DNA from 3 places in the Sedimentibacter sp. B4 genome. Region 1 is predicted to be linked to each of the others. Evidence: riboswitches for the same ligand, from Rfam matches in the RefSeq annotation. Region 1 holds a riboswitch; each other region holds the start of a gene.
What was found. Region 1 has a riboswitch for thiamine pyrophosphate ahead of BN358_RS09650 (thiamine-binding protein). Riboswitches for the same ligand answer to the same signal wherever they lie in the genome.
Positions count from the first base shown of each region.

Region 1 (4,218 bases):
ATATCGTGAGTAATAAGAAATGTGGAAAGTTTTATTTGCTCCATCACCTGCAGATACCATTGATGCATATTGCCCTTTGTAATGTTGTCCAGTGCACTGAAAGGTTCATCCAGCAATGCAACCTGGTTTGAAAAAAGATATGTCCTGAGCAGAGCTGCTCTTTGCCTCATTCCACCTGAAAGCTGTTTAGGATATTTATTTTCAGTACCTGACAAACCAAACTCTTCAAAATATTTGGCTGTGTATTCCCTTGCTTTTGATTTTTTCTCTCCCCTTATAATCAAGGGGAGAGATACATTGTCAATTATAGTTTTATAAGGAAGAAGCAGATCCTTTTGCAGCATGTAACTTACATTGCCTGTTGTACCTGTAATGTTTTTGCCGTCAAGTTCAACTGTGCCGCCATCAGGCATTACAAGACCCGATATTACATTAAATAATGTTGTTTTCCCAACACCACTAACTCCTAAAATGCTGACAATTTCACCTTGTCTCAATTCTATGGAAATATCATCTATTATTCTAGAACCGTCATAAAAAACGGTTATATTTTTAGTAGTTAGTTTATTCATAATTTTCCTCTAATCCTTTTTATTATTTACTTATTCAGGAAGGTATTCATTAGTAAATCCTGTGCCTTCAGGAATTCCATTTTCAACTAATTTGTTTTCAAACAGCCATCCGTAGAAACTGTCCCATCTGTCCTGATCTATATATCCCCATTTTTCTGCATCTGCAATATATTGATCAGCAAGCCATTTTTGACTTTCAACAACTATTTCAGGATTTAATTCAGGAGCTGCCTCTAACAATATTTGAGCAGCTTCTTCAGGATTTTCTATTGCAAATTCATATCCTTGTTTTATGGCAGTCAATGCTTTTTTAACAGTTTCAGAATTTTCCTGTGCATATTCAGTGTTTGTAATCAAAACTGGGCAGTAGTAATCCAGCTCCTTGCCATAATCTGCAAAATTCAGGTAATTAGTATCCAACCCCTTAACTTTTGTTGCTATACCATCCCATGCATAAAATACCCACACAGTATCAATATCAGTTTGCAATGCAGTAATAACGTCAGTTACTGTGCTTGGCACCATTTCAATTTCATCAAAGTTTCCACCGTCATCTTCAACTATTTTTTTAATGATTGCCTTTTCTATTGGCATATCCCATGTTGCATAGTTGTATCCTGCCATTTTAGCAGGGGAGTCAATTCCGTCTTCTTTCAATGAAATAATACCTGAAGTGTTGTGCTGAATTAATGCAGCAACTGCTGTAACAGGCATTGAGTTTGCAGAAGCAAAGTTTGGCGCCAGACTGTCCTGGAAGCTTACTCCAAATTCGGCTCCGCCTCCGCCAACCAAAGCTACAGCTCCGTCTTCAGGTGGCTGCATGATTTCAACTTCAAGACCTTGTTCTGCAAAATAACCATTTGCTTGAGCAACATATAAACCTGTATGGTTTGTATTAGGTGTCCAGTCCAGTACTATTCTTACTTTTTCATTTGTTTCTTTGTCTGAATTTTGTGGTTCATTTGCACTACATGATGTGAACATAAACAATGAAAGCACCACCATAACAATCAGATAAAAAGATGTTCTTTTTATATTTTTCATTTTTATTTTCCTTTCAAAACTTGTTTCGATTAATTTTAATAATTTTCTTTTTTTGTATTTTCCCATGGCATTGAAGCTTTTTTTAGAAATGATACTGCAAACATCAATATTAAGCTTATTGCTGAAATAAAGAATATTACAGCAAACATTTTATCAAAAGAATAAGATTTTCTTACCCTTGTCATATAAACTCCAAGTCCAGTGAAACCTCCCAGCCATTCAGAAACAACGGCTCCCACAACAGAATAAGAAACTGAAATTCTTAATCCTGAGAAAAACTGATTTAATGCACTGGGCAATTTAATATGTATGAAACATTGAAGTCTGTTTGCTCCCATTGCCTTCAACAAGTTTATTGCATCAGTGTCAGCAGATTTAAATCCTTCCAACAAACTTACAGCTATGGGGAAGAATGTTGTAATAACAATTAATGTAATTTTAGGCAAAATGCCATAACCCAGCCACAACACCAAAAGAGGAGCAATGGCTACAGTAGGAACCGTCTGTGTCATAACCATGATGGGATAGACAGATTTGTAAAAAAAGTTGAACCTGTCCATTAAAACAGCTATAACAAATCCAAGCAAAGTTCCTATGGTTAAACCTAAAAATGCTTCAGTTAATGTTGCCTGTGCATGCTCCATCAGCAATGGAAAATCATTGACAAATGCCATTACTACATCAACAGGAGAAGGAAGCATATACTTTGGCACAACTCCCGTAGAAGACAACAGCTGCCAAACAATCAAAATGACAACTATTGCAAAAAACGGAGATATTTTATTGATGATGTTTTGTAACTTTTTTTTCAATAGTAAGCACACCACCATCCGGAGCAAAACTAATTTTTACATAGGCAGATACCTTTGGAGCTCCTGCTTTTACTGCTACTAATTGACAGTTCTTTATAATTTCCATCAACTGGTCATAATCTCCTTCAATTGCTGTTTCACTTGGTCCCACATAGTAGTTTAATCCCGTGCTCTTAATATAAGCAATTACTTCATCTACAATACGGATAACCTCTTCATCTGAATTTACGTGTGGTAATACTTGAATAGCTACATTTGCTTGCATAAAGCCCTCCTAGAATTTAGTATTGGTAAAATAAAAACCTCTCCCGGTAATGGAAGAGGTTGTAATCCTAAAGGTATACGCCAATATATACAATCCCTACGCCAGCATTACCTGGATCAGGTTCCAAACAGTTTTTACTGTTTTAGGGTTTTGAACATTGGAGTAGTTCTTTTCTCAGCCTAATTCATTAAGCTCCCCTGCAGGATAGATATTATCACATCAGTACATCATTGTCAATGATTCGCTAGAAATTATTAAATATATTATATTACTACAATATATTGCCTTAATACAGTTTTATTTGACATTGTTTTTCTCAACTTTATTAATTTAGTAACGATAAATCCTTATATAAAAGCTTTTCAATAACTTGTCTGACCAAGACAGATGCATTAACTAGAAGCACTTTTTTATAAATCAATATTTATAATGTTATAACTTTATAAATATATGGAAATATTTGCAATATTAGGGTATTATTGTTTTGATAAGCAGAAAATATTATTGTTGCATATTTGTAGAAAAATGTTACATAAAGTTTTAGAGATTTTAACACAACTTTCCAAGAATACCCCCCACCTCTAAATTACCTTGTTCATCTTAGTGAAAATGTAAGGTGGCGGGATGAACGGAGGAGAACCATTAGAAGTGGTGAAAAGATACTAAAACTTAAATCAAAAGAATCACTAAAATGACCAATAAATAAAAAAACAACATATTGCAAATGAAGCAGAAGGAAATCATATGAAAACAACTATAAATAAAATCAATGTACCAAGTGACAGAAGGATTATTGTTACGAGTGATGTTCATGGTCACTACAAGCATCTTAAAAACCTGCTTGAAAAGGTAAATTTTTCGGAGAAAGATATACTCTTCATTATTGGTGATATTATTGAAAAAGGTCCGGAAAGTTTAAAGACACTTAGATATGTTATGGATATTTGTAAAAAATATACGGTGTACATCCTAATGGGTAATGTAGATGCGTGGCGCCTTACTATGTTTGAAGATGACGATGCTGAAAGTAACGAGGAGCTCTTAGACTATATAATATATATGAAAGAACGTTGGGGTGGCTGTTTTTTTTCGGATATGTGCGATGAATTAAATTTTTGTATAAGCTCCCCTTCGGATATACCGGAAGCAAAACTAAGAATTAGCAAAAGCTTCAATGACGAATTTGAATTTCTTCGTTCCCTTCCAACAATAATAGAAACACAAAATTTTATATTTGTCCACGGTGGACTGCCGACTGCCGATATTGATTCTCTCGTTGGTGACGATGCATTTAATGTTCTAAAAAACGATGCCTTTATAAATAAAAACTTATACTTTCCCAAATATGTTATAGTCGGTCATTGGCCGGTCACTTTATATGGGGACAAGATAGCATGCTCAAATCCGATTGTAAATCATAATCAAAAAATCATCAGTATTGATGGTGGTTGCGGATTAAAGCGTGATGGTCAACTCAATGCATTAATTATACCCGACATCAATTCTGCTGATTTTACTTTTTCAA
Region 1 covers NZ_CANG01000046.1:82,518-86,735, reverse strand. Annotated here, with positions in the region: gene BN358_RS09665 (ABC transporter ATP-binding protein) at 1-572, opposite strand, end outside; gene BN358_RS09660 (ABC transporter substrate-binding protein) at 603-1,616, opposite strand; gene BN358_RS09655 (ABC transporter permease) at 1,652-2,428, opposite strand; gene BN358_RS09650 (thiamine-binding protein) at 2,397-2,693, opposite strand; TPP riboswitch at 2,770-2,900, opposite strand; gene BN358_RS09645 (metallophosphoesterase) at 3,438-4,218, shown strand, end outside.

Region 2 (4,218 bases), on a different contig from region 1:
GACAGGAAATGAAATAGAAATTGTAACAACAGGTTACGGACACGGTGTAGGAATGAGCCAGTGGGGTGCTGATGGGATGGCCGAAGAAGGTTATAATTACAAGGAAATCTTAAAACATTACTACACAGGAGTTGAAATTGTAAGTATGAAGTAAAGAAATTAAGAATTAAGAGTTAAGAGTTAAGAATTTTATGTATATCAGGTCAGTTTGTTTTGCATATGTGTACGAGAATTAAAATCGCATGATTATTTAATATAATTTATTATGTACAACACAATTTTAATATGATATCATGATGTGTAACAAAAATGATTAACCAGAAAGGATTATACCATGATATTTATAAATGATACAGCATACGATGAATTCAAGGCATTGCTTGATGAGGCAAATGTTGATTCATACAACATAAGAATAGGAATTGACAACTATGCATGCAGCGGCCCTGTATTTGGAATATCAGTGAGCGAAGCTACTGATGGGGATGATGTTGAAACAATCAAAGAAGTCACTTTCATTGCAGAAAAATCACTGATTGAACAATTTGGAGGATTCATAATTGTTTCAAGCGAAGAAAACAACGGATACGGTGTAGGTCTTAAACCGGTCGTTCAGCCTCAGTCAGGCTGCAGCGGATGCGGCGGCGGATGCCACTAAACAATTAAGAATTAAGAGTTAAGAATTAAAAATGATTGAAGCTAACGGATTACCGTTAGCTTTTTTTATTTATTATATGAATTATGAGATGTACAGCAACAATCCGGGAGGACAGTAGTCCGCCCCTACAAAATGGGATTTTAAGTTCATTGCAAATGCCGATATTATCAGTCTGTAACCACTCATTACAAAAACCAGCAACAAAAAAGACTTGTGCGAGCACAAATCTTTATTATTATTGTTTATTAGTCTGCTACGTATGGCATTAAAGCAATAGTTCTTGCTCTTTTAATTGCTCTTGTTACCATTCTCTGGTGTTTAGCACAAGCACCTGTGATTCTTCTTGGTAATATTTTACCTCTTTCAGTTGTATATTTCTTTAACTTTCCAAGGTCTTTATAATCTATATGTGTAGCTTTTTCCTGGCAGAACTGGCACACTTTCTTGCGTGGTCTTCTTTTGTTGCCCATTCTGTCATTTCTGTCGCCTCTATCTTCTCTAGAGTTGTTTCCGCCTTGTCTTGAACTCATTTATATTTCCTCCTTCCGTAATATTCTATTCATTAAAATGGGATATCTTCATCATCTACTGGTTGGAAAATGTCATTGTCTTCATCTGGGAATCCATCGAAAAAGCTGCTATCTGGCTGAACCGGTCTTCCCTGTTGCGGTGATGATGATTGGCCTTTTCCTGCGCCAACAAATTCTATTCTATCTGCTACGATATCGGTTGTATATCTTTTTTCGCCTGACTGTGTAGTGTAACTGCCTGTTGAAATTCTGCCGTGAACTGCACATTGGCTTCCTTTTGCAAGGTAGTTTGCACAATTTTCAGCTTGTTTTCCGAATACAGTTATACCTATAAAATCCGCGGTCTGTTTTCCTTGAGATGTCGCTTCTTGTTTCTTATCTCTTGACATTTCTCTGTCTACAGCTAAAGTGAATTTTGCTACAGCCATACCTGTTGAAGGTATGAATCTCAGTTCCGGATCTCTGGCTAGTCTTCCAATTAATACAACACTATTCATATTTTATCCTCTTTTATATAGTTTCTATTCTTCTACTGTTATCATGTGTCTAACAAAGTTATCGCTGATTTTACAAATTCTGTCTATTTCATTAACAGCATCTGCTTCTGATGTAAAGTCAACGAATACATAATAACCTTCTCTTTTTTTGTCGATTTCATAAGCAAGTCTTCTCTGACCCCACTCATTAACCTTTTCGATTGTTCCTTGTCTTTCAGTTATTATGTTTTTTACTTTTTCGATTTCAGCGTTTCTTACATCTTCTTCTAAATTAGCAAGTAGAATGAATGCGCCTTCATATTTTCTCATCATTTGAGTCACCTCCCTTTGGACTTTGGCCCCTGTACTCCCAGGAGCAAGGATAGCGAATATATTATAGCATTGGAGAAAATTTAATACAAGCATTTTTTTGAATTTTTCCAAATTAATTTTAATTACATAAATCATTGACTAGTTTATACTTAAGTGCTAAGATTAATACAATTAAATATTTCGGGAGCTTTTGAAGGCTGAGAGGAAACATTGGTTTCGACCGTACCTGATTTGGATAATGCCAACGTAGGGAACATTGCAATGATACTATTGTATTAGCATATAGCGCACTTCACAAGCAGGTGCGCTTTTTATTTTACATTTTTGTCAGATGCAGCAGGTAATACTCTGATTCAGACCAAAATATTTAAAATGAAATTTGGAGGTTTTTATGTCAAATTCTAAGAAATTAGCCCAGGCAGGAATTTTAATTGCCGTGGGTGTGGTGTGTTCAACATTTTCAATTCCCATTGGAGCAGCAAAAGTTTTTCCAGTGCAGCATTTCATCAACGTTCTTGCAGGTGTTACTCTTGGACCTTTTTACGGCATCAGCATGGCTTTTGTAACATCTCTGCTCCGTGTAATGATGGGTACAGGAAGTCTTCTGGCTTTCCCCGGAAGCATGTGCGGAGCATTCTTATGCGGCACGCTTTACAAGCATACTGAAAAAACATCCCTTGCTTTTTTCGGTGAAATAGTGGGAACAGGAATAATAGGAGCATTGCTGGCTTATCCTGTAGCATCTCTTGTAATGGGGCGTGAGGCTGCATTATTTGGTTTTATTGTTCCCTTTGGAATAAGTTCTGTTGCAGGTGCAGGGATTTCTTTAGTTTTTATAACAGCTTTGAAAAAAACCGGATTACAAATAATTGGAGGTATTAAATGAAAAATTACAGCACACAAATGGAAGCAGCAAAAAATGGAATCATAACTTCTGAAATGGAAGTAGTTGCAGAAAAGGAAAATATGAGCGCCGAGAAAATAAGAGAACTTGTAGCCATTGGAAGGGTTGCTATACCTGCTAACATAAATCACAAATCCCTGAGTCCCGAGGGTATAGGCGAAGGTCTTAAAACAAAAGTAAATGTAAATCTTGGTGTTTCAGGTGACTGCGCGAATTATGAAAAAGAATTTGAAAAGGTTAAAATGTCCATTGACTTCGGTGCAGAAGCAATAATGGACCTGAGTAACTACGGCAAGACAAACACATTCAGAAGGCAGCTCATAGATTATTCTCCTGCGATGATTGGAACTGTACCCATGTATGATGCCATCGGATATCTGGAAAAAGACCTTCTGGAAATAAAGGCAGAAGACTTTCTGAGAGTTATTGAAGCTCATGCTGTTGAAGGTGTTGATTTCATGACTATTCATGCAGGATTAAACAAGAGGTCAATTGAAAGCTTCAAGCGCTCAAAACGACTTACAAACATTGTTTCAAGAGGAGGTTCACTGATTTTCGCTTGGATGGAAATGACGGGAAATGAAAATCCATTCTACGAACACTACGATGAGCTGCTGGACATATTGTACAAATATGATGTAACCATAAGCCTTGGGGATGCACTGAGGCCGGGAAGCATTAACGATTCAACGGATGCAGGACAAATTTCAGAACTCATTGAAATTGGACACCTTACAAAAAGAGCTTGGGACAAAAATGTGCAGGTACTGGTTGAGGGGCCTGGACACATGGCATTAAATGAAATTGCAGCAAACATGCAGCTTCAGAAAAGACTTTGTCACGGTGCTCCATTTTACGTTCTTGGGCCAATTGTTACAGACATTGCTCCCGGTTATGATCACATAACATCAGCCATCGGCGGAGCTGTTGCTGCTGCAAACGGAGCAGACTTTCTGTGCTATGTCACTCCTGCAGAACACTTGAGGCTTCCCGATGTTAATGATGTAAAAGAAGGAATAATAGCCTCAAAAATTGCTGCCCATGCTGCAGATATAGCAAAAGGAATTCCTAATGCCAGAGACATAGACAACAAAATGAGCGATGCGAGAAGAAGAATCGACTGGGAGGAGATGTTTTCTTACGCCATAGACAAAAAAAAGGCAAGGGAATATTTTGAAAGTACACCTCCTGCTGACAGACACAGCTGTTCAATGTGCGGGAAAATGTGCGCCATGAGGACAACAAACAAAATATTAAACGGCGAGAAAGTTGAATTTTCAAACTAATATTATAAAAGGAGGCATCATCTTGTTTTCT
Region 2 covers NZ_CANG01000019.1:111,343-115,560, forward strand. Annotated here, with positions in the region: gene spoIID (stage II sporulation protein D) at 1-154, shown strand, start outside; gene BN358_RS03940 (HesB-like protein) at 335-658, shown strand; gene rpsR (30S ribosomal protein S18) at 904-1,128, opposite strand; gene BN358_RS03950 (single-stranded DNA-binding protein) at 1,221-1,685, opposite strand; gene rpsF (30S ribosomal protein S6) at 1,710-1,997, opposite strand; TPP riboswitch at 2,168-2,267, shown strand; gene thiW (energy coupling factor transporter S component ThiW) at 2,389-2,883, shown strand; gene thiC (phosphomethylpyrimidine synthase ThiC) at 2,880-4,187, shown strand; gene thiM (hydroxyethylthiazole kinase) at 4,210-4,218, shown strand, end outside.
Region 2: another riboswitch for thiamine pyrophosphate. It lies ahead of thiW (energy coupling factor transporter S component ThiW); the one in region 1 lies ahead of BN358_RS09650 (thiamine-binding protein).

Region 3 (4,218 bases), on a different contig from region 1:
TTGAAAGCACTTCAAAGAAAATATACAGAGAAATAAGAAGCAAAATATCAGCATTAAATGCATTCATATCAGAACATGTTTCCGGCATGAAAATAGTACAGATATTTGCTGTTGAAAATGAAATATTCCACAAGTTCAAATCTGAAAATGAAAAGCTCAGAAAAGAAAACATAAAACAACTTTTTGCATTCAGCATATACAATCCAACAAACTACCTCATGAACATAACAGCCGTTTCAATTCTTTTGTGGTTTGGAGGAAAAATGGTAATGGAAGGCGTCGTATCCATAGGAACCATAGTTGTTTTCCAGAGATACATAAGCAAGTTTTTCGAGCCAATACAGGAACTGGCGGAACAGCTTAACATAGTCCAGTCTGCAATGGCAGCTTCCGAAAGAATTTTTGGACTCATGGACGAAGTTCCCGAAGTAATTGACAGCGAAAATGCAGTTGAAGTTGAGAGCTTCAAAGGAAGTATCGAGTTTAGAAATGTTTGGTTCTCCTACAAGGAAGACGAGTGGATATTAAAAGATGTGTCCTTTAAGGTAAATCCCGGTGAAAGTGTTGCATTTGTAGGTGCTACCGGAGCAGGCAAAACAACAATACAAAACCTTATATGCAGATATTATGACATTCAAAAGGGAGATATTTTCATAGATGGAATAAATATTAAGGATATTAGGGTTTCAGATCTGAGGAAAAACATAGGACAAATGCTGCAGGATGTATTCCTGTTTTCAGGAGACATAAAAAGCAACATACGGCTTCAGAATGAAGCTATCACAGATGAAGAAATAATTGAAGCTTCAAAATACGTAAATGCTCACAGCTTCATCTCAAAGCTTCCCAACAAATACGACGAGCATGTAATAGAAAACGGTGCAGCATTTTCAGCCGGTCAAAGGCAGCTGATTTCATTTGCAAGGACTCTTGCCTTCAAGCCTGACATTTTGATACTTGATGAAGCAACAGCAAACATAGACACAGAAACTGAAGTTCTCATACAGGATGCTTTGAAAAAGCTCATGAAAGGAAGAACAACCCTAATAGTTGCACACAGACTTTCCACTGTTCAAAACTCAAGTAAAATAATAGTGATGCACAAGGGTGAAATAAGAGAAGAAGGAACGCATCAGGAACTGCTGTCCTACAAGGGAATTTACTACAAGCTATACAAGCTCCAATACGAGCATGCATAAAATAAATATTATGGAGGTTATTATGATTAAAGTAGTGGCAAAAGGTGTTTATCTTGAAGGAAAAGCAGACGAAGCAATTGCATTGTACGATGAAATGGTGAAAGAAACAAGAAAAGAAGACGGATGCATAGCTTACAATTTGTTCAGAGACAAGGACAACAAGGATATTTTAACCATGATAGAAGAGTGGGAAAGTGTCGAAGCCTTGGAAGCGCACAAAAATTCAGGACATTTCACAAGAATAATCCCAATGATAGCAAGACTTCGAAAAAGTGCCGATCTCAATGTATACGAGCTGATTTATTAATAACTAGTAAAAATAAAAATGACATCTGTAAAAGATGTCATCATGCTATTGACAAACTACCATCTGTAGGGGCGGACCTCGTGTCCGCCCGCAGTCTAGCCTTCAATAAGTTTAAATTAACTTCATCATACAACTAATGACATATACCATATGTCATTTTTTTATTCCTGTTTATATTTTTCAAAAAACTGCCTTACTTGTGGAATCAACAAAATTGCAACTGTTGCAACAGCTTCTGGCAGCATGTATGTCATGTTGTAGAAAAATGACCATGACACAGCACTGAACCCTTCCGCAGCATACATTCCCCAGAATATGATTCCTGAAACAACAGTTACCAGGTATCTTCCAAGAACTCCAACCAGGTATCCTGTAATCATTCCTTGTTTTGTCTCTCTCAGTATTGCTCCAATTCCTATGGCTCCAAAAGCTAAAGGGTAATCCATGAATATTTGTATCGGGTGAATAACATAAGGATTGATAACCAGATCCAAGAGGCCGTAAGCCATTCCCGCAAGAATTCCCTGCCTTGGTCCAAACAAGTAACCTACCAAAAACAGTGCAAACATGCTAAACGCAGTTATTGAACCTCCCTGAGGCATTCTAAACAATGTCACTTGATTTAATACAAATGCTACTCCCATCAATATTGCAGACTTAACCAGCACTGACACGTCGTTCTTTTTCTTGCTTGATCTCATTATTAAAACCAACAGCAAAAATATTGTTGCTACTGTCAGAACCTGTCCTGGAACAGATTCAAAAAATGATTGTAATGCTTCTTCTGACATAAAAAAACCTCCCTTTTTCGCGGGGAGGGGCTAAACTATGCTTTACGGTCGTCTTCCTTTCGCCGGTACTAACCGGATCAAGTTTTGAGGGTAAATTCTCAGCATTTAAGCTCCCCTAGCGAATTACTTTTATTGGTATGTCATATTATACCACGTTAAACACAAATTTCAATAGTTAAATTACTTCAGCCTTTTTACAAAAAAATACAAGGTAGGTTGTTGTCCTGCCAAACAACAGCCTACCTTGTGTTAAAAGAAAAATCGCCAGAAAAAAAACCATAATGGAAAGTCAAAGTCAAAATCAAAATCACGTCTTCTTCTGTCAAATCTTCTTCTATCAAAGTCAAAGTCACGTCTTCTTCTGTCATAGTCAAAATCACGTCTTCTGTCATAGTCATAGTCACGTCTCATATCAAATCTGCTCATACTCACATCATTATCATTGATATCCATGTTGTATATAGGATAATCATTATTAAAATCATTATTCAAATTATATGCTCCTTTCATTCAAAATTTATATAACAAATATTTATGAATTACATTTATAAAGTTTAATACAGTAATATATGTAAAAATATATATTTTGACACAAATTGCAAAATATATGTAGAATTATATAAAATATTGTGGCATAGATACAACTGGCAGAAGATGTGATTGTGAATGCGTTTTTGAATGTTTACTAGAATTACTTGAAGACGCACTTGAAGAAAATAATCATCATTGTCATCATAGAAATAATGATGTAGCTGGTACTGGCAGAAATCGAAATCGTCATCATAACTGCGAATGTGTTTTCGAGTGTTTAATAGAATTACTTGAAGACGCTTTGGAAGAAGACAATAACCACCATTGTCATAGATAGTTTTATATAAATTGGTCTACCATGGACGGAAATTTATCCCGTCCTATAATTATTTCTTGAAAAAAAAAAAACTCTGGATTACCCAGAGCTCCTACTTACTATTATTCCCCAATAGTATCTTCAATTATGGTATTTCCTCTAAATTCATATTCAACCTTTTTATTTGATTTTTGATATATAAATGTGTATATACAATTTCAGCAAACAAGTCACTTATCGCTTCTTAATGAATAATATAATTATAGCTATCTATCGATAGAAGATATTCTTTAGAAAGGAATGAAGATTTTGATTAGAAAAGATTATGACAACTATATACCAATGGTGCCATATATGCCAGAAAACCCAATGGTAGGGTATGGTTATGTGCCTTATCAGATCAACCCAAGATATTTTAACAATATAAATGAAGCATTTGTTCAAGGAACAGTCTATCCGGACCTGGTGACTCCGTATTTAGAATTCATTCACGAAGGGGTGTAGAATATGATGAATTATGAATCACATAAAGGAATGTCCCGCCAGCAGCAAGCAATGCTCTTGGATATTCAAAAATTGCATTTTGCAGCACTAGATCTTGCTCTTTATTTAGACACTCATCCAAATGATCCTGTTGCCCTTTACAGACATCACGAGTATGCTACACATCTTAAGCAATACCGTGAAGCATACGAAGCCGAATATGGACCAATGATGAACATGAACACAGAAATGGGCGACACATGGCGTTATATAAACAGCCCATGGCCTTGGGAAATGTAAAAATTCAATAGAAAGGAATGAATAGAGATTATGTTTGTTTATGATAAAAAGCTACAATACCCTGTAAGGGTTTCCAACAAAGATGTAAGAATGGCCAAGGCTGTTTTAAACCAGTACGGCGGAGCTGACGGTGAAGCAAGTGCAAGCATGAACTACCTCACACAAAGATTCAGCATGCCTCTGAATGAAACAAAAGCAGTATTGACCGATATAGGCACTGAAGAGCTGGGCCATATGGAAATGGTTGCTACATTGTTTAAAAAACTGCTTCAAGGCGCTACAAGAGATGAA
Region 3 covers NZ_CANG01000957.1:19,075-23,292, forward strand. Annotated here, with positions in the region: gene BN358_RS19695 (ABC transporter ATP-binding protein) at 1-1,199, shown strand, start outside; gene BN358_RS19700 (putative quinol monooxygenase) at 1,222-1,506, shown strand; gene thiT (energy-coupled thiamine transporter ThiT) at 1,668-2,297, opposite strand; TPP riboswitch at 2,334-2,424, opposite strand; gene BN358_RS19710 (hypothetical protein) at 2,547-2,789, opposite strand; gene BN358_RS24815 (spore coat associated protein CotJA) at 3,454-3,648, shown strand; gene BN358_RS19715 (spore coat protein CotJB) at 3,652-3,927, shown strand; partial or broken gene BN358_RS19720 (manganese catalase family protein) at 3,958-4,218, shown strand, end outside.
Region 3: another riboswitch for thiamine pyrophosphate. It lies ahead of thiT (energy-coupled thiamine transporter ThiT); the one in region 1 lies ahead of BN358_RS09650 (thiamine-binding protein).